Regions from separate parts of the Succinispira mobilis DSM 6222 genome, predicted to be linked through region 2. Evidence: a T-box and tRNA genes for the amino acid it is inferred to sense, from the RefSeq annotation. Region 2 holds a T-box; the other regions hold tRNA genes.

Region 1 (12,283 bases), 320 kb from region 2:
GTCTTAGTAGTGATAATTGGCAAGATTTGTACAATTTTTTAAAGCACAATAAATGTTCAGATGATTTACTCAAACAAGTTGGACTAATTGGTCAAGCACAGAGTGGACGCTATTATGATAAATTTCGTCAAAGAATAATGATTCCTATCTTTAACAATAAGGGCGAGGTTATTGCGTTTGGCGGACGAGTTCTTGTAGACACTGATAGCCCTAAGTATTTAAATTCACAAGAAACTAAAGTCTTTAATAAAAGAAAGACTCTATATGCTTTGAATGTTGCTCAAAGCGAAATAAAAAAGCAAGGGTTCGGCTTGCTAGTTGAAGGTTACATGGATGCGATAAGCATGCATACTTATGGATTTAATAATACAGTAGCTAGCCTTGGTACTGCTTTTAGTATAGAACAAGCACGTTTGTTAGGGCGCTATGCACGCAAGGTTTTATTTGCCTATGATAATGATGTAGCTGGAATTCAAGCGACGATTCGGGCGATCGACATTGCGCGTGAAAATTTTTTACAAGCAAAAGTAGTGTTGCTTGCCCCGGCAAAAGATCCAGATGAATTTTTACAAAAGTATGGTAAACAAGAACTAGAAAAACGCATTGAAAATAGTGTGGATGCAGTTGTTTATCAAATAGAGCAAACTATTAAATTAAATCAGAACAATAATAGCTTACAAGAGAAAGTAGAAATTTTAGCTAAGGTTTTAGAGTTTGTCAAAAAATGTGAAAACTCACTAGAGATAGATAGCTATTTGCAAACTATTGCTAGTGGTTTATTAATTGATATAGCTATTGTGAAATCAGAATATAATAAATTAGTTGGTAAGAAAGAAAGCTTTAGTGAACCCAAATTTAAAAATAAACAACCGCTACCTAAGACTTTAACTGCAATTGATTTAGCGCAGCGGCATATTATAAAAATAATCTTAGAAGATGTCAGTATTTTAGATTATGTGACGGCACAATTATTGCCAGCCGACTTTGAACAAAAAGTTTTAGGTGAAATTTTTATGACGGCTCAGATTTTAAGTATGGACAATAAACTGGCTATTGATAGTTTATTAAATAAATTATCAAGTGAAGCCCAAACACAGTTATTGGCGATATTAGCAGAAGATATTCAATTTGCTGATGCCATTAAATTAGTTGACGACTGCATTAAGCAGATTAAATATAGCAAATTAGAGCAAGAATATAATCGGCACTCACAATTGGCAGTTGAATATGAAAAAACAGGGGATGAGAGGTTTATTAATGAATTGCAACAGGTACAAGAAATTAGAAAAAAGCTCCAAAAGTTCTTTTGAAAGGAATAGAACTTGGAAAATATAATATTTCAAGGGAGGTGTTTATATGTCGGACAAAAAGGCGTCAGCAGAACAATCGAATCATGTTAATGAATTGATAAATAAAGCCAAAAAAAACGGTGGGGTATTAACATATAAAGAAGTAATGGATAGTATGCAGGCTGAAGACCTTGGTGTGGAAGAAATGGAAGAAATGTACGACTTGTTTAATACTAAGGGAATTGAACTTATTGAAGATAACGATGACTCAAGAAATAAAGCTGAAAATGTCGTACAAGATGCTTTAGACGATATAGACCTCGATATGTCTATTCCAGAAGGGGTAAATATAGATGACCCTGTACGCATGTATTTGAAAGAAATTGGTCGAGTACCGTTGCTTACTGGTGAAGACGAAATTAGACTGGCTCGCAGAATGGAAAGAGGTACAAAAGCTAGTCTGGCGTTAAAAAAAGATTTGAAAAACACTGCTGAAGAAACAAACTTAGAACCAGCTATAGACCTGCAAGAAACTTTAGAAAAACTATTGTCGCTGATTGAATACGAAGTAGGTATAGCTGAATCACGAGAAGTGGATCTTTTAGCTAAAAAATTGATGATGAATTATACTGAAAATGGCCAAGTGTCGCATTCGGAAATTCAAGGATTTTGCTTGGAGCTAACCAAAGATGAATTGCAACAAGTACTTAGACAGCTGCGAGCTAACAATGTTTTAATTGTAGAAGATAAACCTTTAATGCAGGCGACAATTGACGAAGCTGCCAATCCAGAGTGCCATTTGCCAGAGATTCGCACTTTATTAATAGCACTTGATGGCTATTTTGGAGATGTAAATGGTAGTTATGAATTTATTCAATTTGAACAATGCAAAAATGAATATAAAAGAATCTTGAATTTATTAATTAAACAAGGTGAAAAAGCTAAAAAATATTTATCAGAGGCAAACTTGCGCTTAGTAGTAAGTATTGCTAAAAAATATGTTGGGCGAGGCATGTTGTTTTTAGATTTAATTCAAGAAGGTAACTTGGGTCTAATTAAAGCAGTAGAGAAGTTTGACTATAGCAGGGGATATAAGTTTAGTACTTATGCGACTTGGTGGATTAGACAAGCAATAACTAGAGCAATAGCAGATCAAGCTCGTACTATTAGAATTCCCGTACATATGGTCGAAACGATTAATAAACTAATAAGAGTTTCAAGAATGTTATTGCAAGAATTAGGCAGAGAACCTTTACCAGAAGAAATTGGTAAGGAAATGGATATCTCGGTTGAGCGGGTGCGTGAGATAATGAAAATTGCTCAAGAGCCTGTATCTTTAGAAACACCAATTGGTGAAGAGGAAGATTCGCATTTGGGGGACTTTATAGAAGATCATGATGCACCAGCTCCAGCGGATGCAGCTACATCTATTTTGCTTAGAGAGCAAATAGAAAGTGTTTTAGAAGCGCTGACGCCTAGAGAAAAGAAAGTTTTGCAGTTACGTTATGGTTTAGAGGATAATCGAGCAAGAACATTGGAAGAAGTTGGTCAATTCTTCGGTGTTACTAGAGAAAGAATTCGACAAATAGAAGCAAAAGCTATTAAAAAGCTTCGTAATCCTAGCAGAAGTAAGAAACTAAAAGATTTCTTGGACTAATTTGCTTGACAAATACAAATAAATGAATTAAAATATTTATTGTTGACGTTATTGTCGGCGCGGGCCTATAGCTCAGCGGTAGAGCAACCGGCTCATAACCGGTTGGTCCCTGGTTCAAATCCAGGTGGGCCCACCAACTTAACTATCAAGCGGAGTCAGAGTGACTTCGCTTTTTTTTATCCAATAAATTTGACAACGAGGTGGTAAAAATGCTGAATAAAAGATTAGCATGTATTGCAGCTTGTGTGCCGAAAAACTCTCGTGTGGTGGATGTGGGATGTGATCATGCCTATTTGGCAATAGAGTTAATTGATAGAGGGATTGCCTGCACAGTTGTGGCCAGTGACATTGTTGCTGGGCCAATAGCTGCGGCTCGAAAGAATATTCAAAATAGAGCTTTGCAAGATAAGATAAAGCTAGTACAAGCTAATGGTTTACAGGGTGTGCAAAAGGATGAAGTGGATTGTGTTATTATAGCTGGTATGGGGGCCGGTGTTATTATTGATATTCTAGAAGCGGGACAAGACGTAATAGAAGAATGTAATATCCTGGTGTTGCAACCGATGGTTGGGATAGAATTACTTAGAAAGTGGTTAGCAAGCCATTCTTGGCAAATTGAACAAGAATATTTAATAGAAGAAAATGGAATTATTTATGAAATTTTAGTTGGTAAACCTGCTTCAAAGGCAGTTGAACTTAGTTTAGCAGAATGTTATTTGGGTAAATTGGAAAAACAAGAACTTTTCCCACGCTATCTTGAACAGTTGATAAAAAAACAAGAAAAAATATTAGCGGCACTGGATAAAGCTAAGTGTACGGAACAAATCGTTCAAAAGAGGAAAAAAACAGCAAGGATCTTACAAATTCTGCGGGAGGCGTATGATGAAAGTTAAGGATATATATCAAGTTTTAGATAAAATAGCTCCGTTTGATACCGCCTATGATTATGATAATGTAGGGTTACTAGTAGGTGATGAAAAGCAGACTGTGCAAGGGATTTTATTGGCCTTAGATTTAACGGAAGCAGTAGTCGCTCAGGCTATAGCAACTAAGAGTAACTTGATAATTACACATCATCCATTGATTTTCAAACCCTTAAAAAAAATTGTTCAACAAGATTTTGCTGGAAAATTAATCAACAGCTTGATTAAACAAGAAATATCTTATATTGCGATGCATACGAATTTAGATAGAGCTAGTAATGGAGTTAATGATGTTTTGGCAGAAGTGATTGGCCTAGAAAACGTACATACGATAACAGAAGAAGAGCGCGGCTCTTTGGTAAAGCTCGCTGTTTATATTCCGCGAACACATACAGAAAAATTGTTGGCACTATTGGAAGAACAGGCCATAAGTTTTTCGGGAAAATATGCAGCTTGTTCCTTTACTAGTAGTGGGTTAGGCCGCTTTAAACCTTTACAGACAGCTAACCCATATTTAGGAGTTCTAAATATTATGCAAGAAGTTATTGAGGATAAGGTGGAATTTTTAGTGCCGAAGCAAAAAATAGCTGAGTTGCTAATGGCGATAAAGGCAATTCATCCTTACGAAGAAATTGCTTATGACAGTTATGAAATGCTTACGAAAGAGCGGCAATTAGGCATTTTACGTACGGGTACTTTAAATAAAGTTTTAAGTGTAGAACAATTGGCAAATATGCTTAAAAATAAATTGCAGTTGACTGGTGTAAGAGCGAGTAACCTAGAAAAACAAGTTAGTTGTGTGGCTATTTGTGGAGGTAGTGGTGCTGATTATATAAAAACGGCTATTAAAGCTGGGGCTGATGTTTTAGTAACTGGGGACTTAAAATATCATGAAGCTCAAGAGGCACAAAATATGGATTTAGCAGTTATAGCTTTGGGGCATCAAGAAAGTGAACAACCTGTTTTAAAGGCGTTGGCGAGTAGATTGCAACAAGTCTTGTTAGAGACGGCAATAACAGTAGCTGTGGCCAAAGAAACACGGATAATAGAACATCTGTAACATAAGGGGGAAATTTAATGTTAAAAGATTTTCAGGCTGGAGATAAAATTCGGCATATAGTACTAATAAAAGTTCAAAAAGTTGGCAGTACATCAACTGGGGGTGTTTTTGCCCGCGGGGTGGTTCAGGATAATAGCGCTAGCATAAATTTTATTTGTTTTGATGCTGGCATGGTAGAACGTATGCGCAAATTAGAAGGCTTTGTAGCTATGCAGGTTATCGGTCAAATTGATATCAATAAATTTGCTCAAGATAGTTCATTGCAATTGGTAATTAATAAACTAGAAGAAGTGCTGCCTGAGGATAATGTCAATCATTTATTACCGCTGGCTCCAGTTGACATGGTAGCTTACCAAGAAAAATTAAAAACTTATCTAGATAATTTAAACAGTAATTTTTTAAAAAAATTATTGGCAATGATTTTTGCCGATGTTTATCAACAGTATATTAAAAACCCTGCTGGGAGTAAATTACATCATGCTTATATTGGTGGGTTGCTTGAGCATTGTATTGATGTTACTGATTTAGCAGTGGCTATGGCGAAAGTAAATAAGAATGTTAATTTAGATTTAGTTATTTGCGGTGCGCTTTTACATGATTTAGGAAAAATAATGGAAATATCTGCTGATTATGGCTTCCCATATACTACTAAAGGCAGATTGTTGGGTCACATTTCTATGACAGCGATGTTAATAAATTCTTATGCAGAAAAAATAAACAGTGCTGAACTTGTGGAGCAGGAATTAGAAGAATTGTTGCACATTGTTTTATCGCATCATGGGGAACAGGAAAAAGGCTCGCCAATTGCTTGTGCAACAAAAGAGAGCTTTATTGTTCATTATGCGGATGAATTAAATGCGGTGTTAAATCAGTTTGAGAATCTGGAAGATAAAAACGAATGGGTTTTCAACAAGATGATTAATCGCTATCTATATGTAAAAGGTTGCTAAAGTAATTGTAATATGTTACAATGTTCAAATGTAATAATTGTGAGTACAAAAGACAATCGCGGTTGGTATAAGGCCAGTCGAGGAAAGTCCGAGCTCCACAGAGCAGAATGCTGGGTAACGCCCAGCGAGAGTAATCTTAGGGAAAGTGCCACAGAAATGTGTACCGCCGATATTAAATCGGTAAGGGTGGAACGGTGCGGTAAGAGCGCACCAGCAGTTGGGTGACCAACTGGCTAGGTAAACCCCATTCGGAGCAAGACCAAATAGGAGAGGGATGATGTTGCTCGCTGATCCTCTCGGGTTGTGTCGCTAGAACTATTAGGCAACTAATAGTCCAGATAGATGATTGTCGCGCCGTAAGGTGAACAGAACTCGGCTTAATGAGTGCTCATAATTATTATATTATTTTGTAATAGAAGGTGTACTGTGGGTTATTTAAAAAAAATACAGGCTTCACTTTTAAAGTATATATGGGTAATTTTGCTACTATTAAGTTTAGGTTATTTTTATAAACAAAATATGTATTTTAATAGTATGTTGGAATTGCGCTTGTGGTTAGCTAACTTTGGTTCATTAGCGCCATTAGCTTATATTTTACTCTACACTTTGCGACCAGTATTATTAATTCCTGCGTTGCTATTAAACTTAGTAGCTGCGGTTTTGTTTGGACCAATTTGGGGGATTATATATATATTAATGGGTGGACTGGGTAGTGCAAGTTTATGCTATTATTTAGCAAAGCACACAAATTTTGAGTTTGTAAATCGTGTTGCAAAAAAATGGTGGGGTTTTGTTGACCGATATAGTCCTAAAAGTGACTTTAAAAAAATGTTGTGTTTGCGCATAGTACCAATTTTCCCCTATGATCCCATAAGTTTTTTAGCTGGGCTTTCTAATATTCCCTATAAGACTTATGCTTTAGCAACGCTTATTGGAATGTTGCCAGGGGCAATAGCATACAATTTTCTAACGGACAGTTTTTTATCTCCCAACACTAGCAAGAGTTTAGCGATAATAACTTGTTTGGTAGCTTTTGTACTACCATATATATATTGGCAACAAAAAATTAAAATTCGCAATTAAAAAAACTAAAGGAAAAAATTCCTTTAGTTTTTTTTGTTTTCTGTCAAAAAAAATAATTCTTTGGTAATGCGAATAAATTCTTTGATTGGCCAGGAAATATTTTTTTTCTTTTTATAAGCAATATTAATAATTCTAGAAGGGGTTTGTTCTGCTAAAGAAAAGTACCTTAAAGGATCAGACATGTTCATTGGTCCTAGAGTAGAAGAGGAAATAACCGCTCCTAACCCTGCTAAGGCAAGGCGATGTGCAGTTTCAAAACTTGCGGTTTCAGTGTAAATTTTAGGTTTGAAACCAGCTTCGATAAAGAGCTTATCCGCCATAATTCGCAATCCTTGTCCAGGTTTAGACAAGATAAACTGCTCATCTTGAAAAAGTTTTAGGGAAAGTACGGGATAATTATTTGGTACAGGCAGGGCTTGATTGATTAGGCTGTGATTAGGTGGTAAAGCCAGCAAAACTTGATCATGTTGTAAAATAGTATAATCAATTTGGGGAGACTTTATCTCACCAGGTAAAATTGCCAAATCAACTTCATTTTTTAATAACCAATCTTCAAATTCTGAAGTTAGACCTTCAAAAAGTTTGATTTCAATATTTGGGTAGACTCGAGAAAAAGTAGGTAAAATTTTAGGTAATAAGTATGAACCACGGTTGGGCGAAATAGCGATTTTCAAACAACCTCGATCGGATTGAGCGAGATTTTTAATTTCGGTGCTGAGATCTTGCTCTATTTCTAAAATTAGTTGAGCTTTATGTAAAAAAATTTCGCCAGCATAAGTTAAACTTATTGGATTTTTACTACGATCGAATAGTTTAGTACCTAGTTCTCGCTCCAAGTTAAGGATATATTGACTTAAAGCGGGTTGGGCTAAAAACAGCTTGTCGGCAGCTTTGGAAAAACTGCGTTCTTCTGCTATTTTTTGTACATAGCGTAAATGTCTTAAATCCATGTATTTATCACCTCTAAAAACAATTATAACTGTAATTCAGCCAATGTAAAGCTTTTAATCGGACTATATAAGTTTTTCTTATAACTGATATATGCTTTTTGCTATTGGCTATTAATTTTAGCAGATGTTAAACTAACAATGCAAATAAACAGTTTATTTTAATAAATTCTTGAAAATTGATGTCAATTCTTAAAATTCTAGGAGGTAGAAAAATGGTAGCTAGTAAAAAACGGCAAGTTCTTGTATTTGCTACAGCGGGGATGCTCGAAAGTTGTGATGCATTGGTAAGCGTAGAGCCTGTGGAACCGGGTGCGGGAATAACAATAGAGCTGATTAGCTCAGTAAAGAAGCAATACGGTAAACACATTGAGTGCTTGACGAAAGAGTTTATTCTAGAACAAGGCTTTGAAGATATTAAAGTTAAAATAGAGGATAAAGGTGCGTGGGATTATACATTAAGAGCACGCTTGAGAACAGCTTTAGAAAGGAGTGAAATTGATGCAAGTTGCCAATAAACTAAGACAAACAATGCTATTTATTCCAGGCAATAATCCTAAAATGATTAATAATGCTAATATTCATAAAGTAGATACTCTGATTTTTGACTTAGAAGATTCGATAGCAGTTACGGAAAAAGATACGGCTCGTCACTTAGTAGCGGAAGCATTAAAGAGTATAAAATTTACGGCAGAACGTGCTGTAAGAATCAATCATATTAGCACACCATATGGTTGGGAAGATTTAAGAGTTATTTTACAAGCAAAACCAGATTTAATTAGATTGCCAAAAGCGGAAACAGCGGATGAAATTCGTGAAATAGATAGTTTTATTAGTAAAGTTGAATTTGATTGTGGCTTTGAACCAGGTTCAATTAAAATGATGGGTGCTGTAGAAACTCCGCTAGGATTGCATAATGCATATGAAATTGCCACAGCTAGTTCCAGAATGGTCGCAATTGCCATTGGTGGCGAGGATTTTATTGCTAATCTAAAAACCCAAAGAACTACGCACGGGATGGAGTTGTTTGTAGCTCGGTCTCAATTGGTTCTAGCAGCTCGTAGGGCTGGTATTCAAGTTATTGATACAGTTTTTTCAAATATTAAAGATGAAGAAGGCTTTAGACGTGAAGTAGCTTTAATTAAAGACTTAGGTTTCGACGGCAAATCAATTATTCATCCTAGTCAAATTAAAATTGTGAAAGAAGTTTTCACGCCAACTGAAGAACAAATAGCTCGCTCCATTAAGATTTTATTAGCTTACAAAGATGCGTTAGAGAGAAAGCTCGGAGTTATTGCTGTTGATGGGCGGATGATTGATGGGCCAATAGTAGATAGAGCTAGAAGAATCGTTGATGAAGCTAGAGCAGCTGGAATTATGATTCCTAAGGAGGTTACAAACTTATGATTAATGGTGCAAAGCGAGAGATTCCAGAGAATATTCCTGGATTAAAGCAATATGTGCTTTATAATGGCGCAGATACTGTAGTACCAACAGGCAGAGTAGCAGGGAAAAAATTGCGGACTGCCAAACCTGGGCAAGATAAAGTATTGGATAGCATTGAAACTGCAGTTAGAAAAACTGGGTTGGTTGCTGGGCAGACAATATCCTTTCATCATCATTTTCGCGATGGTGACTATATTATAAAAATGGTCTTAGAGGCAATAAAAGGTTTGGGGATTAAAGATTTAACTTTAGCCGGAAGTTCTTTAAGTGATTGCCACGATTTTTTAGTAGATTACATTCAAGACGGTACAATTAGCGCGATAGAAACTAGTGGTTTGCGTGGTAAATTAGGTAAATTTGTTACTGCTAATCCAGGCGTTTTAAAAAAACCAGTAATAATTCGTTCTCACGGTGGGCGAGCGCGTGCTATCTGTAGTGGCGAAGTAAAAATTGATGTGGCTTTTTTGGGAGTGCCAACTTGCGATAAATTCGGGAATGCTACTGGTACTCAAGGTAAATCAATTTGCGGCGCTTTAGGCTATGCGATGGTAGATGCTCAATATGCAGAGCAAGTAGTGTTATTGACAGATAATTTATTAGAGGGATTTGTGTATCCTTATAGCATCGAACAAACTTTAGTTGATTATATTGTGCCGGTGCCAGAAATTGGGGATTCTAATAAAATTTCTTCCGGTGCTTTAAGAATAACTCGCGATCCAGTGCAGTTGCTTTTAGCAGAATATGCGGCTGAGGTTATTGAACAATCAGGCTATTTTGTTAATGGCTATTCTTTGCAAATGGGTAGTGGGGGAGCATCTTTGGCAGCAGCGCGTTTTATTCGTGAAAAAATGCTTAAACAGGAAATAAAAGGTAGTTTTGGTATTGGTGGTTCAACTGGAGTATTTACGGATATGTTGGCCGAAGGATTGTTTGAAACTTTTTATGATACCCAAACTTTCGATATTCCAGCAATTTTATCCTTGCGTGATAACCCCCGTCATCAAGAAATTTCAGCTTCGTTTTATGCTAATCCTTGGAATGCCAGTCCGATAGTTAACAATTTAGATATTGTCATTTTAAGTGCTACGGAAGTAGACTTGGATTTTAATGTTAATGTAATGACTAATTCTAATGGCGTATTAATGGGTGCATCAGGTGGGCATTCAGATACAGCAGCAGGAGCGAAGCTATCGATAATCGTAGTTCCATTAATTAGAGGACGATTGCCGATGATTAAAGATCAAGTCCAAAATGTAATTACGCCAGGTGCAGATATTGATATTGTAATAACAGACTATGGCATTGCGATTAATCCATTAAGAACAGATTTGTTAGAACGCTTCAAAAATTCTAAGTTGCCACTGAAAACTATGCAGGAGTTACAAGCGCTTGCCTATAGTTTAGTCGGCAAACCAGAAGAGATAGAATTAACTGACCAGATTGTAGCGGTAATTGAATACCGCGATGGTAGTTTATTAGATGTAGTAAGAAAACCCAAATAATTAAAAAGTTGAAAGGAGTTACAAATTTATGTTAGCATTTATCGGTATTTTAATGGTTGTGGTGATTATTTATTGCTTAATGCAATCTAAAGCAACACCGTCGGTAGTATTTATTTTGGTGCCAATTATTGCTGCTTTTTTAGCTGGTTTTTCTTTTGATCAAATTTCGGGGTTCATTAAAAGTGGGGTTACGACTACTTGGAGTATTGCGGTCTTATTTATCTTCTCAATTGTTTACTTTGGGGTTATGTCCGATGCCGGAATGTTTGACCCATTAGTTAACTACTTAACAGAAAAAGCTGGTGCTAACGTAATTATGGTTACTGTGGCTACAGCATTGATTGCAACAATTTCTCACTTAGATGGCGCATTAGCAACTACTTTGTTAATTACAGTGCCGGCAATGTTACCAATTTACAAAAAACTTAATATTCGTCCGGTAGTGTTGTTGGTTATTATCGGTGCGGCAATGAGTATTATGAACTTACTTCCTTGGGGTGGTCCAGTGGCGAGAACGGTGGCAATTACTAAAATGGATGTAAACCTTCTGTGGCAGTCATTGATTCCGCTACAAATCGTAGGTTTGATTATAGTAGTTGGTTTTGCGGCGGCAATGGGTATTATGGAAAAACGTCGTGGTGCTGGGCTTAAAGCTGGTGCTACCTTAGAAGATGGGTCTGAAGGTGTGGTAGCAGAAGAACTTGATCCAAAAGTTTTAGCGTTGAAACGTCCTAAACTAGTATGGTTTAATATTCTGTTGACAGTCGGTGTAATTGCTTTGCTTTGTTTAACAAAAGTGCCTTTATACGGAGCTTTTATGATTGGTTTAGCCTTGGCCTTATTAGTTAACTATCCTAAAGCTTCAGATCAAGCAGCGCGAATTAAAGCTCATGCGGCAGAAGCTTTATCAGTACCAGCAATACTTTTAGCTTCAGGGATATTCTTAGGCGTACTTAGTGGTACTAAAATGCTTACCGCGATGGCAACAGCGATTATTAATGTAATTCCAGCTTTTGTAGGACCTTACCTGCACATTGTGTTAGGAATTTTCTCGGTGCCAATCGGGATGCTCTTAGGCACAGACTCTTTCTTCTTCGGTCTAGTACCATTAGCAATTGGAGTTGGCAGTCAATATGGTATTGAACCTACAAATATGGCTAAAGCAATGTTGATTGGTAAAAATTTCGGTGTATTAGTTACACCACATGCTGCGACCACTTATCTAGCAATTGGTTTGGCTGGAATTGACATTAAAGAATTATTAAGGTTCTGTACCCCTTTGTTATGGTTAGTAGGAATAATTTCCTTAGCCTGTGCAGTAGTAATGGGTATAGTTGTAATTTAATAAGCAGGTAAAAATTTGTTAGTTTTATAAAAATATTAGGAGGGTTTCTTGTGAAAAAGAAACCCTCCTAATATTTTAGGC
Region 2 (12,283 bases):
GACCAGCCTTTTGATTAACTTGAACTTGATTAATGTTAGGCAAATAGTATTCTACTGGATCTTCAATTGTAACTATATTTTTATCGATAGTATTTATTTCTGAAAGCGCCGAATATAAAGTTGTAGTTTTCCCCGATCCAGTAGGCCCTGTAAGCAAAATCATTCCATAAGAATTACTATATAATTCCTTAAATATAAGTTTATTGCAAGTACTTAAAGCCAAGCTTTCAATGTCTAAAGGCTGCTTTTGTTGATCTAGTAGTCTTAAAACAACTTTTTCTCCCATTATTGTCGGTAATGTAGCAACTCTGATATCTAAGTTGGGCTTATCTTTAAGTTTCAATCTACCATCTTGTGGCAATCTTTTTTCAGCTATATCTAAATTAGACATAATTTTAATGTGGGAAACAAGTTGCGCTTGCAAATTCAAAGGCAAACAAATTATTTCTTTTAAAATTCCATCCAAACGATATCGCACCCGCAAATTATTTGTAGTACTTTCTAAATGGATATCACTGGCCGCTAGATTAACAGCTTTTGTTATTATTTGTTCAAATAAATCTACTACTGAAGTGATTCCCGTAGAACCTAAATCCTCTTTTATCAAAATAATCATCTTCTTTTCTATTTTTTCACAAAAAAAACTGAAAATATTGTATAATTAACTATATAATATTTTCATTATTTTTACAAATTTATTTGGAAGTGATGTAATTGTTAGAAAAAATCAAAATTATTTGTTCGCCCCAAAACTGTTTAGTCTTAATTTTTCTGTTCTTTTTAATTTTAGCCTATGCTAATCTTTTTACTAAAACTGAGCCCCCCGTCAATAACGAACTTTCGCCACCGCAACAACTCCCCTTAATTTCTCTGCAAATTCTAAATAAATTATATCCTCAAGAAAATAGCACAATTACAAAAAAATTAAAAAATCCTTTTTTGACAAAACAGTTTAAAGAAAATGATAGTGCTGAGAAAAAATATACTTCTGCCGATAAAAAAATACTATTTCATTTACAAGGCACCATAATAAATCAACAAGAAAAACTAGCTATAATTTCGATAAATAATACCGTTGCAGCCTATCGCCAAAATGATTTTGTTGCAGGCTATACTATTAAAGAAATTGCTGCAAACTCAGTTACTATTTTCAATCAAAATAGCCAAAACTTAGAAATTCTAAACTTAAAGGACTGAATTTTATGGAGATTTTACGCAATTCTTTGCTTATCTTATCTTTAATATTTTGCTCTAATTTTTTTATTTGTTATCCCTGTAATGCCCAAGAGAAAACACTTAACCTAAATTTAGAAAATGCTGATTTGCGAACTGTCCTAATTTCTATAGCCAAAACAAGCAATATTAATTTAATTTTAGACAATTCCATAAGCGGTTCGATAAGCCTCCACTTGCAAAATATTGAAGCTGAGACAGCATTGAAACTAATAAGTAATGCTGCTGGTTATAATTGGCAGCATTACAATTCTAATATTCTAATAAGCAAAAATATCAATAGTAGCCAAAATTTAAACAATCTTTCAATAATAAAATTAAAATATCTCAATGCAAAGGAATGCCAAACTATTCTAAAGCCTCTTTTAGGCGAAACAAAGATTAGTATCGATTCTACGGCCAACTGCTTAATTTTCTCGGGTAATCAAACAGCACAGAGTAATATTAAGCTACTTTTAACACAATTAGATATTCCTAGCAAACAAATTTCTTTAGATGTAAAAATAATCGCTGTAAACAAAGAGCACACTGAAGTTTTGGGCGTGCAGTGGCTTTGGTCCGAACTACCAGCAACTACAAATAGCAGCAATAACGATCACAGCTCTGAACAAAGTTTACCAGGCAAACTAAAACTCTCCTCAACACAAGGCCTTAATTATCAGGCAACTTTAGATGCTCAAATAAATAGTGGTCAAGCAAAAATTCTAGCTAATCCTAAAATAACAACTCTACCTGGTCGCGAAGCTAAAATATTTATTGGCGATCATATTCCTGTGGTAACTGAAAAAAATAATAATGGTACAACAACTCAAAATACCGAATATATTGACGCTGGAATTAAGTTAATCTACACAGCGTATATTAATTCCGACGATTATATTACTGCTTCTGTTCACACTGAAGTTAGCACCCCTACCTTGATTGCCAGTTTAAGAAACTATAAAATAAGTACTCGCCAAGCCAATACAACTGTAAGATTAAAAAATGGCGAAACACTTGTAATTGCGGGTTTAATCGGGCAAGAAGATTTGCAAAAAATAACTAAGATTCCTCTTTTGAGTAATATCCCCTTTTTTGGCAACCTTTTCAAACATCAAGAACAACATAAACAATCTACTGAAGTTATAATATTCATAACTTCAAAAATATTGGACTAAAAACGCTAAACGGCGCTATTCCCACCTTAAACAAGGTAAAAACAGCGCCGTTTAGCGTTTAATTTAATTTAAGCACGTTCAATATAGTCGCCAGTTCTAGTATCTATTCTTAATACATCACCGACATTTATAAACAAAGGAACTTTCACAACATAACCAGTGTCCATAGTAGCCAATTTAGAGCCACCCGTAGCCGTATCCCCTCTGATTCCAGGATCTGTTTCAGCAACAACTAATTCTACAGCATTAGGCAAATCCACACCAATAATTTTATCTTGATATACCATTACACCAATCTTATTATTTTCTTTAATAAAAGACATTGCATTTCCCAAAGTTTCTTTATCAAGTTCACTTTGATCAAATGTTTCTAAATCCATGAAAACATACATGCCTTCATTTTCATATAAATATTCCATTTCACGGCGGTCAATATGTGCTTTAGGCATTCTTTCACCAGGATTAAAAGTTCTTTCTACAACAGCACCACTACAAAGATTACGCATTTTCACACGCACAAAAGCTGCGCCTTTACCTGGTTTTACATGTTGGAAATCAATAACTTGCCAAGCATCGCCATCAATCGTAACCGTAGTTCCAGTTCTAAATTCATTAGTTGTTATCATTTTGAAACCTCCACCTTAAATTTCTAATATATTTCCAACAGCTGTTTTTCTGTAGCTGTTAAAATATCTTTACCGTTTTTAGTCACAACAATTAAGTCTTCAATTCTAACACCGCCAAAACCTGGAAGATATATCCCTGGTTCTACCGTTATTACCATGTTTTCTTGTAAAACAACATTGGTATTCCCCGCTGCAATCCTTGGTTCTTCATGGATTTGTAAACCTACACCATGTCCAGTACTATGTCCGAAAAATTGTCCATAGCCTGCTTGAATAATTTCTTCGCGGGCTGCAAAATCAACTTCTGCTGCAGTTATTCCTGTTTTCACTTTATCTAATGCTTTAAGTTGGGCCGTTAACACTATTTGATATATTTCTCTTTGTCTATTACTGGCTTTTCCCATAACTACTGTTCTAGTAATATCAGAATGATATCCTTGACAAACAGCCCCAAAATCAATAGTAACAAAATCACCAGTGCTTAAAGTTCTTACCCCTGGTTTAGCATGCGGCTTACTAGAATTTTCTCCAGAAGCAACTATTGTTTCAAAAGCCAACTTTTCCGAGCCTAAAGTTCGCATATAATACTCTAATAATGCTGCCACTTCAATTTCGCTCATACCAACTTGCAAATTTTTTGTCAATCTTGTAAAGGCTTGATCAGCAATCATCGCTGCTTTTTTAATACATTCTATTTCTTGTTTAGATTTAATTATTCTGAAATTATCTAAATCAACTAAACTCCATGACACCCGTGGCAAAACTTGGCGATATTTTTCCATTTGTCTTGCCGTTACATACTCAGCTTCAACTGCTATCTTGTCCATTGTATTCAAATGTTTTTTCATAAATTCCGTTAAAGTTTCATCACCTGAAATCTGAATTTCAGCTTCTATTTTGAGCTCTGAACGAATCTGCTCTTGGTAGCGAAAATCAGTAAATATCACTACTCGGTCTTCTAAAATCAGCAAAGTAGCGTTAGAACCAGTAAAACCAGTGAAGTATCTAATATTGGTAAGATTAGTCACTAACAATGCTTGATATGAATTGTTTTTAAGATATTCTTGTAAAATCATTTTTCAACCTTCTTTTTTGGAAAATGAACAGACTTTAAAATTTTAACATATTTTATTGCTTTTTACTATAATATTTCTATTTGAAAAGGTAGATTTTGCAAAATTTTTTCTGCTTGCTCATATAAATCCGAAGTTGTTCGTATTAATATTTCACCAGCCCTACTATCTATAGTGCTAACTAAACCAACATGTTCATAGCCTTCAAATATCCAACCTGTAAATCCAATTTTTTCTTTAGGCACAATTGCCCTAATCAAGCACTGTTCTTTAGACATTAATTTTCCTCCGTACTAAAGAATTTTCAGCTACAAATTGCAGATATGGTACACTGATAATTTGTCTAGGATGAGGCGCAACACTTATTTCTTGTCCTTTATCATCTTGCATATCTACTAAAACCAAAGAAAGAAGTTTGCCATTTGGTTGCAAAATCTCTAGTTCTTCCCCACTTTTAATATTGTTACGCTGTTCAATATATAGTCGCTTAGCAAGAGCATCATATTTAACCGTTAAACCAACAAAGTCGTGTGTTTGCTGATAGCTCGAAGTAGTATATACTTGTGAATTTTCATCAGTTTTTCCCGTCATAAATCCCTGTGTATAACTTCTATGCGAAACTTTAGCTAATTCTTCTAACCATTTTTCTTGAACTATATAGTTTTCTGGAGCCGCAAAATAACTGTCTATCGCTTGACGGTATACACTTACTACACTAGCAACATAATGCATACTTTTCATTCTTCCTTCAATTTTAAAACTATCTACGCCGGCTTTAATTAACTCGGGCACATAATTAATCAAACATAAGTCTTTAGAATTGAAAATATAAGTACCGCGCTCATCTTCCAAAACTGGGAAATGCTCATTAGGACGATTTTCTTCTACTAGGCTGTATTTCCAGCGACAAGCTTGCACACAAGCCCCTTTGTTTGCATCTCGACCAGCCATATAATTACTTAGCAAGCACCGCCCTGAATGGGAAATGCACATCGCCCCATGAACAAAAACCTCTAATTCCATTTTTGTTTTATCTTTTATTTCTGCAATTTCTGTTAGCCCTAGTTCTCTTGCTAAAACAACCCTATCAGCCCCTAATTTTTGCCACATTTCTACAGCTGACCAATTACTAGTATTGGCTTGTGTACTAACATGCAAAGACATTTGCGGAACTGTATTTTTCGCAATATTCCAAACACCCAAATCAGAGATTATTAAAGCGTCAACTTTTAGCTCTTGTAATTCCAATAAATATTCGGGCAAGTTTATTAAATCTTCATTATGAGGGACTATATTAACAGTAACATATATTTTTTTATTTAAAGAATGTGCATATTCAATCATTTCTCGCATTGTTTCTTTGTCAAAATTTGAAGCAAAAGCTCTCAAGCCAAAGTTTGTTCCGCCAAGATATAAAGCATCAGCACCATAAAGTAAAGCCATTTTTCCCTTTTCCAAACTGCCTGCTGGCGCTAATAGCTCTGGTTTTTGCATTATTCGCATTCTAATAATTCTCCTTTAAATTTCTATCATTACTTTCAAAATCATTTGATCGCTCTCAAGTGATCTTCGTAGTTGGTGCTAAAAGTATGCTTGCCACCTGAACTAACTACAAAATACAAGTATTCCGTTTTTTCCGGATCTAAGGCAGCTAAAATTGAAGGCATGCCTGGATTAGCTATTGGTCCTGGTGGCAACCCGCTATTAATATAAGTATTATAAGGGGACTGAATTTTAGTATCAGCAATACTTAATTCTTCCTTTGGATATCCCAAAATATATTGAATAGTAGCACAAGACTGCAAAGGCATCTCTTGTTTTATTCTATTTTCAAATACACTAGCCACTACTTTGCGTTCTTCTGCTACTTGCGCTTCTTTCTCAACTAAAGACGCTAAAATAATTAAGCGTTGGATATCCATCTTCTTTACTTTTAACTTTTCTCGAATTTCCTTATTGATTTTTCTATCAAACTCATCCACCAACAATTTTAAAATTTCCGCTTCTTTCATCTCTACACCAATATAGTATGTTGCTGGGTATAAAAAACCCTCAGATTTGAATTTTATATTAGCGTTTTTTGTCTGCATATATTCATAAGGAGCATAATTTTGAGCAAGTTTTAAAAATACATCTTTCTTTCCCAGTCCTTCTTGTTCTATTAATTCTGCAATTTGAGTAACATTATAGCCCTCAGGAATTGTTAATTTTGTATAAAAAACACTACCTTTACCCAAAATTTCTACTATTTCTTGTTCTGACATTCCAACTTTAAATTGATAAGACCCAGCTTGTAAAGATTTTTCTAAATTCTTCATCTTCGCAATTTTGGTAAAAGAATTTTCTTTCGGCAAAAGACCTTGTTTTATCAACAAATTCATAATATCGTTAGTATTCATGCCACTTTTTACATTAACCATCACTGTAGCACCTTGATTGGGCAAATCTGCAACTTTACTTTTACTGCATCCCCAAATAAAAAAACTACAAATCAGTATTAACACTATAAATAGAAGTTTCTTCGTATTCATATTTTCACTCACTTTTAACATTTCTGTAGATTTTTAGAACAAAAAAAAGCCTTACGGCTTTTTTTCTTATAATTAACTAACCCGCCTAGGATTCACACAAAATTTATTCTTGTTCTTCCCAAAGTTTTTCATAGGCTTCTTGTGCCTTTTCAAATTCTTCTTCTGATGGGTCACAATATACTTCTTCACCATTTTCATCAATAACTATTTTCGCAATTATAGCTTCATCTTCTTCAGCTTCACAATCACACTCTTCATGTTCACAAGTTTGCAATGGAACCAAAATCGCATATTTATCTTCGCCTACAGCAAAAATTTCTTCCTCAACATAGTAAAATTCATTGCCTTCTTCGTCTGTTATAACAACCACATCTTGGTCTTGCATTTCCATTTCATCCACAACGCTATCTTTATTGTCTGACATCGTACACCTCTTCTATCTTTTTTTTGCAGAATACCTAAGTTCTCTACTTGAGTTCATTGTATATTATAAAAAAATTACTGTCAATAAAACATTTTAAAGTTTTAAAGTTGCCTATCCAAATAACCTTGTAAAATTATTACAGCTGCCATTTTGTCGATAACTTTTTTTCTTTTATCACGTCTTACATCAGAGCTTATTAAAATTTTTTGTGCTTCCATAGTCGATAAGCGTTCATCCCAATAGTGGTACTTAATTTGTGGGAATGCGTTTTTTAGTAGCTCAGTAAATTTTTCTACTATTACACAACGTTCCCCAATACTACCATTCATATTTTTGGGATAACCTACCACAATTTCACTGACATCATACTCTGATATTAATTCTGCTAAACGAGCTAAATCTTTCACATTGCCAACACGGCGAATTACTTCTATACCTTGGGCAATCATTTTTGTAGCATCGCTTATCGCAATCCCAATAGTACGATCGCCAACGTCTAAAGCCATTATCTTCAAATACTTTCCCCCTCTAAAATTGCTGGTCAATCTTTTAGATAATCTTTTAACAAGTCTTCTAAAATTTCATAACGCTCGACTTCCCGTAGTTTTGTTCGCGCATCTTTATAACTAGTTATATAAGTTGGGTCGCCAGATAATAAGTATCCTGCTAATTGATCTACAGGATTGTAACCTTTCTCTTGCATAGAACGGGCAACTTCAATCATTATCTCTTTTACTTCTTTTTTATTTTTATCATGCCTAAACATCATTGTTTCTTGTATATTCAATGTCTCCACTCCTTTACAATCCACTTGCTTGTAGTTTATCACAAATTTTAAAAATTCTCTACAAAATATTTGCACATCCAGCGTTTTTTTCTTATTGAGAGATTGACTATTGCCCGCAATTATTGCTATAATAATTGTGTTTTTACATAATGATATCAGCAATGATAGAGACAGTACTTGTAAATCATAACTATCCAGCGAATTAGGGGCAGTGTAAGCCTAATTTTTTATCTTACAAGGAAAATCACTCTTGAGCTATAGACTGAGTAATATTTTATTAGGTCTAATCGTTTTACATACGTTACAATGTATCAAGTGGCTTATTTCATAAGCTAACAGGGTGGTACCGCGGGTATAAGTCTCGTCCCTATGGGGATGGAGGCTTTTTTATTTTATGGAGGTGTATTTATAATTATGTCTACGGAAAAACTAGATTATAGCAAAACATTAAATTTACCAGTTACTGACTTTCCTATGCGGGCTAATTTACCAGAGCGCGAACCGGAAATTTTAAAACACTGGTATGAAAAGCAAGTATATCAAGAAAAACAAGCCCTACATGCTGGTAAAGAAAAATTTGTTTTACATGATGGGCCACCATATGCCAATGGTAATATTCATATTGGCACCGCTTTAAATAAAATTTTAAAGGATATTATTGTCAAATATAAGTATGCTCAAGGATTTGACACACCCTATGTGCCTGGTTGGGATACGCACGGGATGCCTATTGAACATGCGGCCATCAATAATTTGGGGTTAAATCGTCATGAACTTGATCCTTTAGTATTACGCAATGAATGTAAAAATTATGCTTTAAAATGGCTCGATACACAACGCGATGATTTCAAACGCTTAGGCGTTCTCGGTGATTGGGATAATCCTTATATCACGCTTGTGCCTGAATATGAAGCTGAGCAAATTAAAGTTTTTGGCAAAATGGCTAAACAAGGCTATATTTACAAAGGTCTTAAAGCTGTTTATTGGTGTACTTGTTGTGAAACGGCTTTAGCTGAAGCAGAAATCGAATACGCTGAACAAAAATCGCATGCTTTATTTGTCAAATTCCCTTTAAAAGATGCAAAAGGCATTTTACCACCTGGATTAAGCGAGAAAAAAGTTTTTGCTGTAATTTGGACAACAACCCCTTGGACTCTACCAGCAAATGTAGCTATTGCTATTAATCCCGAATTTGAATATAGTTTTGTAGCTTCAGAAGATGGTGAAGAAGTTTATCTTATGGCCAATGAGCTTATTGGGCAAGTTCAAAAAGAGTGTAAAACAACGTTCACCACAATTTTTAGTATAAAAGGTGATAAACTGGAAAGTATGCTCTTTCAACATCCATTTTTAGAACGTGAATCACCAATTGTTTTTGCTGATTATGTTACCTTAGATACTGGTACTGGTTGTGTTCACACTGCTCCTGGTCATGGTCAAGAAGACTTTGAAACAGGTATGCGCTATAAGCTACCTGTAATTAGTCCTGTAGACAAATCAGGTAAATTTACAAAAGAGGCCGGCGATTTTGCCGGGATGTTTGTCTTTGATGCCAACGTACCAATTATTAAACATTTAGCTCAATTAGGCGTACTATTAGGCAAGGGTACTATTCGTCACCAATATGCACACTGCTGGCGTTGTAAATCGCCAATTATCTATCGTGCTACGGAGCAATGGTTTGCTTCAGTAGATGGTTTCCGTGACGCAGCTTTAGAGCAAATAACTAAAAAAGTTGAGTGGATTCCCAGTTGGGGTGAAGATCGGATTCGGAATATGGTTGCGGATCGTCATGATTGGTGTATTTCCCGTCAAAGAGTGTGGGGAGTTCCAATTCCAATTTTCTACTGTAAAGATTGCCATAAACATTTAATTACAGACGAAACAATTACGGCTATTTCTGAGCTTTTCGCTAAAGAAGGTTCCGATGCTTGGTGGTCTAAAACTGCGGCAGAAATTTTACCAGCAGGCACCACTTGCGAATGCGGTTGTGCAGAGTTCGAAAAAGAAACTGATATCATGGACGTTTGGTTTGATAGTGGTTCTAGCCATAAAGCTGTACTAACTAAACGACCTGAACTTCAATGGCCAGCTACTTTATATTTAGAAGGCAGTGATCAACATCGTGGTTGGTTCCAATCTTCCTTGCTAACATCTGTAGCTACCGAAGGTGTTGCACCTTACAAATCAGTTTTAACTCATGGCTTCGTAGTTGATGGTGAAGGCCGAAAAATGTCTAAATCCATTGGCAATGTTATTTATCCTCAAGAAGTTATTCAAAAATATGGCGCTGATGTGTTACGTTTGTGGGTGGCATCAGCTGATTATAAAGCAGATATTCGAATTTCTAACGATATTTTAAAACAATTATCAGAAGTTTATCGTAAAATTCGCAATACTTTCCGTTATATTCTAGGAAATATTGCTGACTTCAATCCTGATCAAGATGCCGTTGCTTTTGAAGAAATGACCGAACTTGACAGATGGGCCTTAATGCGACTTGAGCAAGTTAAAACTAAAGTTACTAATGCTTTTAATGAATATGAGTTCCATGTTTTGTACCATACTATTCATAATTTCTGTACAATCGACTTATCTTCCTACTACTTAGATATTTTAAAAGATCGACTTTATGCTTCTACGCCAGACAGCCTTGAACGTCGTTCTGCTCAAAGTGCCATGTATGAAATTTTAGTGGATTTAGCAGTAATGTTAACCCCCATTATTTCTTTCACTACAGAAGAAATGTGGCAATATTTACCTAAAAAAGCAACCATGCCAGCTACCAGCATTCAAATGATGCCTTGGCCAGTTGCTAAAGCCGAACGACATGATGTAGCTTTAGAAGAAAAATGGGCAAATTTCATAGAAATTCGCAATGAAATTACTAAAGTTTTAGAGGCTGCTCGTCGTGCCAAAACTATTGGTCATTCCTTAGATGCCAAAGTAGTTTTATATGCCACTGGTGAGTCTTATAAATTATTAACTACGGTGCAAAATCAATTAGCAAACTTACTTATTGTCTCTCAAGCTAAAGTTTGTGAAGGCACTGATTCTACGGCTACAGCCACAGCTTTAGCTGATTTACAAATTAGTGTTCTCGCTGCTACCGGAGAAAAATGCGAACGTTGTTGGATTTATTCCGAAGAAATCGGACAAAATCTAGCACACCCAACGCTATGCCCACGTTGTGCAAGTGTTGTAAAATAATAATTCAAAAATCACAAAAAAGTTCGGCAGAAACCTTTCTGCCGAACTTTTTTATCTTATTTGCCCATTTCCATTGACTATGTATTTTATACTTGTAAGTTCACTCAAACCCATTGGTCCACGCGCATGCAATTTTTGTGTACTAATTCCTATTTCCGCGCCTAAACCAAATTCAAATCCATCGGTAAAGCGTGTTGAAGCATTAACATAAACCACTGCCGCATCAACACGTTTCTGAAATTCTTGTGCATTTTGGTAGTCATTAGTTACTATCGCCTCTGAATGTTTTGTTCCAAACCGCTCAATATGTTCTATAGCTTCTGCTAGATTCTCTACAATTTTAATTGAAATAATCAAATCCAGATTTTCTGTAGCAAAACAAGCATCATCAGCTAATTTTGTTCCTGGAACTTCTATTAGTCCTTGTTCACAAACTTGCACTTTCACATTTTGCTGTTGCAGTTTTGCAACAATTACAGGTAAAAAGTTTTTCGCAATATTCTTGTGAACTAATAAAGTTTCCATAGAATTGCAAACTGCGGGGCGGGATACTTTTGCATTTATAACAATATTTTCAGCCATAACTAAGTCCGCACTGGAATCTACGAATACATGGCATACCCCAACCCCTGTTTCAATAACAGGAATAGTGCTATTTTCAATCACAGTCTTTATTAATCCAGCACCTCCCCGTGGAATAATTACATCAATATACTCATTTAATTTTAAAAGATAATTTACCGCCTGCCGATCAGTATAAGCAATAAAGGTTATTAATTCCTTTGGCAAACCTTTTGTTATTAAACAATTTTGCATAATTTCTACTAGTGCTGTATTAGAATTAATCGCTTCGGATCCACCACGCAAAACTGGCAAATTACCTGACTTAAGACACAAAGCAATCGCATCTATCGTAACATTAGGACGTGATTCATAAATAATACCTAAAACTCCCAAAGGAACTCGCACTTTATTAATTTGCAAACCATTTGGTAAAGTTTTTCCCGATATAACTTCCCCGATTGGATCAGGCAATTTCATAACCTGCCTTATCCCTGTTGCCATATCCCTAATCCTATCCGAAGTTAGCCGTAGTCGGTCTTGCATTGCAACACTAACTCCTTTTTCAGCAGCTTGAATTAAATCGCGTGCATTGGCCTGCAAAATATATTCTATCTCTAACTCTAATTTGTCAGCCATTGCACCTAATAGTTCATTTTTTTGCAAAGTTGACATATTAGC
Region 3 (6,583 bases), 1.4 Mb from region 2:
AGGTGTAACGATTTGGGCACTGTCTCAACGAGGGACCCGGTGAAATTGAAATACCTGTGAAGATGCAGGTTACCCGCGACTGGACAGAAAGACCCCATGGAGCTTTACTGTAACCTGACATTGAGTTTTGATACATTATGTACAGGATAGGTGGGAGTCAGAGATGTATGCACGCCAGTGTGTACGGAGACGACGTTGGGATACCACCCTTAATGTATCGGAATTCTAACTGAAAGAGTAACGACCTTCAGGACAGTGTCAGGCGGGCAGTTTGACTGGGGCGGTCGCCTCCTAAAAAGTAACGGAGGCGCCCAAAGGTTCCCTCAGCGCGGTCAGAAATCGCGCGAAGAGTGTAAAGGCAGAAGGGAGCTTAACTGCAAGACAGACAAGTCGAGCAGGTACGAAAGTAGGGCTTAGTGATCCGGTGGTACCGAGTGGAAGGGCCATCGCTCAACGGATAAAAGCTACCCTGGGGATAACAGGCTAATCTCTCCCAAGAGTCCATATCGACGGGGAGGTTTGGCACCTCGATGTCGGCTCATCACATCCTGGGGCTGTAGTCGGTCCCAAGGGTTGGGCTGTTCGCCCATTAAAGTGGTACGTGAGCTGGGTTCAGAACGTCGTGAGACAGTTCGGTCCCTATCCATCGCGGGCGCAAGAGATTTGAAGGGAACTGCTCCTAGTACGAGAGGACCGGAGTGGACGAACCGCTGGTGTACCAATTGTTCCGCCAGGAGCATAGTTGGGTAGCTACGTTCGGAAAGGATAAACGCTGAAAGCATCTAAGCGTGAAACCAGCCTTAAGATGAGATCTCTCATAGAGTTAATCTAGTAAGACACCTTGGAGATTACGAGGTTGATAGGTTGGATGTGTAAGTAGAGTAATCTATTGAGCTGACCAATACTAATATGTCGAGGGCTTGACTTAAACAAGAAGAAATATATCTCGTGGTAAAAAAATTAATCTGTGAAGTTTTGAGGGAGTTTACCAATTGGAAATTCACCTCGATAATCTGGTGGCGATAGCTAAGAGGATACACCTGTTCCCATACCGAACACAGTAGTTAAGCTCTTATACGTCGAAAGTACTTGGCTGGAGACGGCCTGGTAGGATAGATAGTTGCCAGTTAAGCCTTACGTTTATACGTAAGGTTTTTTACTTGGGGGCCTATAGCTCAGCTGGTTAGAGCGCACGCCTGATAAGCGTGAGGTCAGTGGTTCAAGTCCACTTAGGCCCACCATTTTTAATTGAATATGTTAGCTAATTTTAAGGTTTAAAAACTGGCGACTATTATGAATCCTAAGTTTTAAGCAGTTAGTGCTAAAACAGTTACTTAGTTGTTGCTTAACGTTTAAAGAATTACTAATTGAGTTTAAAAAAACTTACTTTAGCTAAAACTTTAACAGCAAAAAAAGTTGCACTCTTGTTATTTTAAAGTGGGGCTATTTTTATTTAGCTGGCAGTTAGCGACGAAAAAAGTTATTTTTTAAACTTAAAAACAAGAAAGATAAATTTGAATGGATATGCTATATCCTGACAAATTTTACATAAATACTGTGCTGTGTCTAAGTTTTAGGCAGCACAATTATATCTGGTGGCGATAGCTAAGAGGATACACCTGTTCCCATACCGAACACAGTAGTTAAGCTCTTATACGTCGAAAGTACTTGGTTGGAGACGACCTGGTAGGATAGATAGTTGCCAGTTTTTAAAGCGCTACACAATCGTGTAGCGCTTTTTAGTTTTTAATATAAATAAAATTATGATATAATTTTATAAAAAAGAGGGATGATTATGCCGATTATAGATTTTCGTGAAATTCCCGAGGCACATTTAGCATCAGGATTACAAGATACGTTCGAATTATTCGCAAGAGATTTTTTTGTTGATATTTTTAAATTTAAAATTATTTCAGAGCCAAGCAGAGGTGCTGATGGCGGAAAAGATTTATTGGTTTCTGAAAGTCACCAAGGAACATTGTCAGCAAGTAGTTTTACTTGGTTAGTTAGTTGTAAACATAAAGCACATTCAGGTAAGACTATCACGAGTAATGATGAAAATAATATTAAAGATAGATTATCAGAGCATAAAGCAAATGGATTTATTGGTTTTTACTCAACGCTACCAAGTTCTGGATTAAATAATCGTTTTGAAAGTTTTAAATCTGAAAATAGAATAGAAATATTTGATAGAGAAAAAATTGAAAAATATATATTGGAGCACAAAAGATATGAACTATTTAAAAGATATTTCCCAAAGTCATATAAAAGATGGATTGAAATAGATGGTAAAAATATCCCTTCGAAAATTTTTGATTCTTACCAGCCACTGTCTTGTATAGTATGCGGTAAAGATTTATTAAAGGTGGAACGCAAAGAAAACGTTAATCATGGGATAATAGGAATGGTAATTGATTCAGATACTGAAAACAACAAATGTACAGAATGTTATGTTGCCTGTATAGGAGAATGTGATAGAAGAGCTCAAGCGTATTATTGGCAAAATGGTAAAATCACTGCTTGGGATGAGCTAAGCGATTTATTAATTCCAACGATCTACATAAGGAGATACATGGCATTGATTAATCAGCTCCAATCAGGTGAAATGGAGATGGAAGACAAGGCGTTGGAAGATTACAAAAAAATTCTTTTGTGTGTATCACAATATGTGTTTCGACATCAATCAGCAAGAGAAATGGAAAGAGTTAAAATTTTGGCAGGTCTGCCAGATGGCATATAATAGGGAAATTTTTCTTCAAATAATGTAAAAAATAATAAAGAGTATGTCAGGCAGGAGTGAGAATACAGAAATTCTTACTCCTGCTTTAAATTTATCTAGCTAAATTTTTGCAAAACAGATCTGATAAAATCTAGTTTTTAAAAATTTGTCAGTGTTATTAAGTTGTTTAAACGCTTAATAATAACGGTTATTGCTCTATTTAGATTGGACTAAAATTTGTACGGATATTTTCATCAAATAATGGTCATAACCTTTAACAGATAGATCATCTAGCAAAACATCTTCATAAAATTCTGGAGCTAGTTGCATTTGGCGTTCCTGAGCATAAGCTAAGATTTTTTGATAACCCTCGGCGATAGTTTGTTCTTGGCAATTAAGGTAATAACTAAGATAGTTACCAGCTGGTTTTATGGCAACCGGGATTGCTGTGTTTAAATTTAAAATGCGCGTGTAAAAATGACTGTAAGTATAGTATTTAGCTTGTTGCAAAGCTGCATAAGAAAAAATTCCCCCGATAGGATAAGGACTTAAAACATTATAGGCATCACAATAATTAATATGATTATACAAAGATATTGCTAAATTTTTATCTTCTTCAGTATTGTAGGCGGGAGTTTTTATTAAGTACTCGACGTCTAAGTTTTCTTCTAAAACAATATCTTGAGGGAAATTAAGTATTTCTTTAGTTAGCTTAATTTTTTGTTCCAAGAATTCATGCGTTTGTTGCAAAGTGACAATTTTTTTAGCTAATTTTAATTTTTCGCCACTTAAAAGTTGGATTAATTTTTCAGGGCTACGTTCTTTTAAATAATCTTTTATTGTTTTTAAGGGTACATTTAAATCGCGCAAAATAGTAATTACTCGAAAAACTTCAATTTGCTGAAAGGCGTAGTAACGATAATTATTGTTTAAAGTTAGCTCAGGCGAAAAAATTCCGACTTTATCATAGTAAAATAAAGTATGTTTGCTAACTTTAACTAATTTGGCAAATTCACCTGTGGTAAAATATTGGCTTAATCTATTTTCCATTGTAATACGCTCCTTGTTAAACTACTTCCTAGAAACATGGCGACCAATACCAGCATTTACGCAAACTATCCCCAGACTTTCTAGTATTGATTGGCAATACGCCAAAATTAAAGATTTTAGGCAAGTATATTAGTTGCCACGTTCCTATTTAGATCATGTGTAGATGGTAATTTTGGCATTCACGCTTTCTTAAGTTTAGGTTTTTAACTTCACGATAAGATAGCAGCAAGCAGACCGATTTTGACTATAGTGGAATACTTTAGTAATGACTGAAATTAGCTTTATACTCAAATATTGGACAGAATTCTGGCCATATTATATCAGCAATCGAATTATGCTCTTGAAAAAATTTTAACTTTTTTCAAAAGAGCCTTGACTATAGAGTAACTCTATAGTTTATTATGAAGCTTGATCCAAGAAAACACAAGGAGATATACTATGTTTTTACAAGAAAATCAAGCTATTAAGGCTGAAAATCATTTAATGGAACCAAGCGATAAGGAACATACCCAGCTTGAAATTCCGATTAGCTTAATTAATTTACTACGTTTTGCAAGTCCTGCGATTATAATGATGTTATTTATTGCTTCCTATACAATTGTTGATGGAATTTTTGTAGCTAACTATCTTGGTACGGAAGCTTTAGCTGCTGTTAATATTGTCTTCCCCTTTTCTTCCATAATTTTTTCGCTGGCAATTATGCTATCAACGGGCGGAAGTGCTTTAGTGGGGATCAAATTAGGTTCAAAAGCAGAATTGCAAGCCAAGCAATATTTTACTTTACTGTTAGTAAGCGCAGCTGGAGCTGGAATTTGTTTAAGTGCTGGGGCCTTAATTTTTCGGGAACAAATTTTAAGTTTTTTAGGCGCTGAAGGCGCAACTTTAGCTTATGCCCAAACTTTTTTTACAATCACAGCCAGTTTTGCGCCAGTGGTAATTTTGCAAATTTTATTTGAAAATTTTTTTATCACAATTGGTAAAGCTCGTGTTGCTTTGGGATTAACTATTGTAGCTGGCTTAGTAAATGCCGCTTTAGATTATTTATTTTTAGCTGTTTGGGGGTGGGGAATTGAAGGTGCAGCCTTAGCAACGGCCGCAGGTTCATTTTTTCCCGTAGCATATGCTTTATATTATTTTACCAACCAACAACAGTTACTGGCTTTTGTTAAACCAATTTGGGAATGGGCGATAATAAAACAAGCTTGTTTTAATGGTTCTTCGGAGATGATCAGCCAACTATCGGGTGGTATCATTGCGCTATTGTTTAATATTATTTTGCTGAAACTATTTGGAATAGCCGGTGTGGCAGCAGTAAGTATTGTTTTATACTCAGAGTTTTTAGTTTTGGCCATTTATTCAGGTTTCTCTATGGGGATAGCACCTTTACTTAGCTATAACTATGGTGGCAAAGAGCGCTTAAAAATTAAAAAATTGGTTAGATTAGCGTTAGGAATAGTATTGTTGCTCTCTAGTGGTATTTATGTCTTACTCAATTTTTTCACAGGTAATATTGTAGCCCTATTTGTGCCGATAAACAGTGAAGTTTATATTTTAGCTAAACAAGGATTAACAATTTTTGCAGTAGGGTATATTTTAGCTGGGGTAAATATTTTTGCTGCGGCCATGTTTACCGCTTTTGGTAATGGACGCATATCAGCAATCTTAGCTATTTTACGTACTTTTGTTTTTATTGTTTTAGGTTTGTACGTTTGGCCAAAAATAATAAGTGGCATTGGGGTGTGGCTGGCCGTACCTTGTGCTGAATTACTGACAATTATTTTTACAATTTATTATTTACAAACAAACCGTAAGCGCTACTCTTATTAGGAGAAATAAATATTATTAACTTCAACTGCTTAAAATTGTCAAAGATAAGATAGAAGAATAAAATGCCTTTGGTCGTTACTTTAGATAATGACTAAAGGCATTGTTTTTTAGGGACAACGTATAGAGGAGATTTTAAAAATGTCTTATAAAGCTTATTAACAAAAATTCTGTTATAGTGTATTGTCCATCAAGGAGAAAATTCAAGTAAGTCAAATTGTAGACCTTCTGAAGATATAATTAGTAGGCTGGAATTGAGAAATCGAAACTTGCTTGCGCGATTTGAAGAATCGTCGTTGCGGAGAGATAAAAAGTATGATGAATTGAAATTGGCTATAGAACGTGACTATGTCCGTAAATTTTGGATGTCATTTAGGGGGTAGGGAAAATGGCTAGTACAATTGTACACAATAAGCTGGTAAGAGATAAAATTCTAGACATTATTGCAGTAGCTGGTAAAACATATCAAGCTCATATAGCGGATGACAGGGAGTACCAAGAGGCACTGTATGCAAAAATTATTGAAGAGTTAAATGAATTCAAAGAAAATCCTAGTATTGAGGAAGCTGCAGATATTATGGAAGTAGTTAATAGTTTATTTGAATACAACGGTTTTAAACTCGAAGATATTGAAGAAATGAGAAAAATAAAAGCAGCAAAACGTGGTGGCTTTCAGAAACGATTTGTGCTTGATAGTGTTACGGGCTGATTATTGTGTTATGTAGAGGATTTGCTCCAATTATTGGAGGGATGGAAAAAGTGGTATGAAATGTTTTTTACTGTTTCATAAAATCTTACAGGGGTTAACTACAATACTGCTAATTGCATTATAATTGTTGATTTGTTGATTCTAACGAATAAGTATGTTATGTAGTAGTAAAAAATGCAAATTTAAAAATAAATAACTTGAAAAAATCAAGTAAAATGTAAACAAAGTAATAAAATATATAATTTTTATAAAATGTAAAATAGTATATAAAATCTAGAAAA

Evidence for each region. The T-box of region 2 lies ahead of ileS (isoleucine--tRNA ligase). A T-box ahead of a tRNA ligase gene usually reads a tRNA of that ligase, here a tRNA-Ile.
Region 1: it encodes a tRNA-Ile, which carries the amino acid that the T-box ahead of ileS (isoleucine--tRNA ligase) is inferred to sense. The anticodon was not compared.
Region 3: it encodes a tRNA-Ile, which carries the amino acid that the T-box ahead of ileS (isoleucine--tRNA ligase) is inferred to sense. The anticodon was not compared.

The regions. Positions count from the first base shown of each region.
Region 1 is NZ_KB913028.1:1,938,724-1,951,006, reverse strand. Features, by position in the region: gene dnaG (DNA primase) at 1-1,310, shown strand, start outside; gene rpoD (RNA polymerase sigma factor RpoD) at 1,357-2,946, shown strand; tRNA gene SUCMO_RS0109305 (tRNA-Ile) at 3,008-3,082, shown strand; gene SUCMO_RS0109300 (tRNA (adenine(22)-N(1))-methyltransferase) at 3,156-3,839, shown strand; gene SUCMO_RS10710 (Nif3-like dinuclear metal center hexameric protein) at 3,826-4,929, shown strand; gene SUCMO_RS0109290 (3'-5' exoribonuclease YhaM family protein) at 4,947-5,879, shown strand; RNA gene rnpB (RNase P RNA component class A) at 5,920-6,274, shown strand; gene SUCMO_RS0109285 (TVP38/TMEM64 family protein) at 6,306-6,962, shown strand; gene SUCMO_RS0109280 (LysR family transcriptional regulator) at 6,986-7,912, opposite strand; gene citD (citrate lyase acyl carrier protein) at 8,125-8,427, shown strand; gene SUCMO_RS0109270 (aldolase/citrate lyase family protein) at 8,411-9,316, shown strand; gene citF (citrate lyase subunit alpha) at 9,313-10,857, shown strand; gene SUCMO_RS0109260 (CitMHS family transporter) at 10,886-12,202, shown strand.
Region 2 is NZ_KB913028.1:1,622,132-1,634,414, forward strand. Features, by position in the region: gene SUCMO_RS10590 (GspE/PulE family protein) at 1-607, opposite strand, end outside; gene SUCMO_RS0107685 (hypothetical protein) at 715-1,197, shown strand; gene SUCMO_RS10595 (type II secretion system protein GspD) at 1,203-2,390, shown strand; gene efp (elongation factor P) at 2,459-3,016, opposite strand; gene SUCMO_RS0107700 (M24 family metallopeptidase) at 3,040-4,092, opposite strand; gene SUCMO_RS10600 (DUF4911 domain-containing protein) at 4,158-4,367, opposite strand; gene SUCMO_RS0107710 (U32 family peptidase C-terminal domain-containing protein) at 4,360-5,583, opposite strand; gene mltG (endolytic transglycosylase MltG) at 5,634-6,593, opposite strand; gene SUCMO_RS0107720 (DUF1292 domain-containing protein) at 6,724-7,044, opposite strand; gene ruvX (Holliday junction resolvase RuvX) at 7,146-7,559, opposite strand; gene SUCMO_RS0107730 (IreB family regulatory phosphoprotein) at 7,586-7,831, opposite strand; T-box leader at 7,984-8,203, shown strand; gene ileS (isoleucine--tRNA ligase) at 8,246-11,041, shown strand; gene SUCMO_RS0107740 (glutamate-5-semialdehyde dehydrogenase) at 11,093-12,283, opposite strand, start outside.
Region 3 is NZ_KB913028.1:232,288-238,870, reverse strand. Features, by position in the region: rRNA gene SUCMO_RS0101155 (23S ribosomal RNA) at 1-928, shown strand, start outside; rRNA gene rrf (5S ribosomal RNA) at 1,013-1,129, shown strand; tRNA gene SUCMO_RS0101145 (tRNA-Ile) at 1,165-1,241, shown strand; rRNA gene rrf (5S ribosomal RNA) at 1,592-1,708, shown strand; gene SUCMO_RS0101135 (hypothetical protein) at 1,796-2,740, shown strand; gene SUCMO_RS0101130 (MerR family transcriptional regulator) at 2,936-3,769, opposite strand; gene SUCMO_RS0101125 (MATE family efflux transporter) at 4,208-5,596, shown strand; gene SUCMO_RS0101120 (nucleoside triphosphate pyrophosphohydrolase) at 5,982-6,302, shown strand.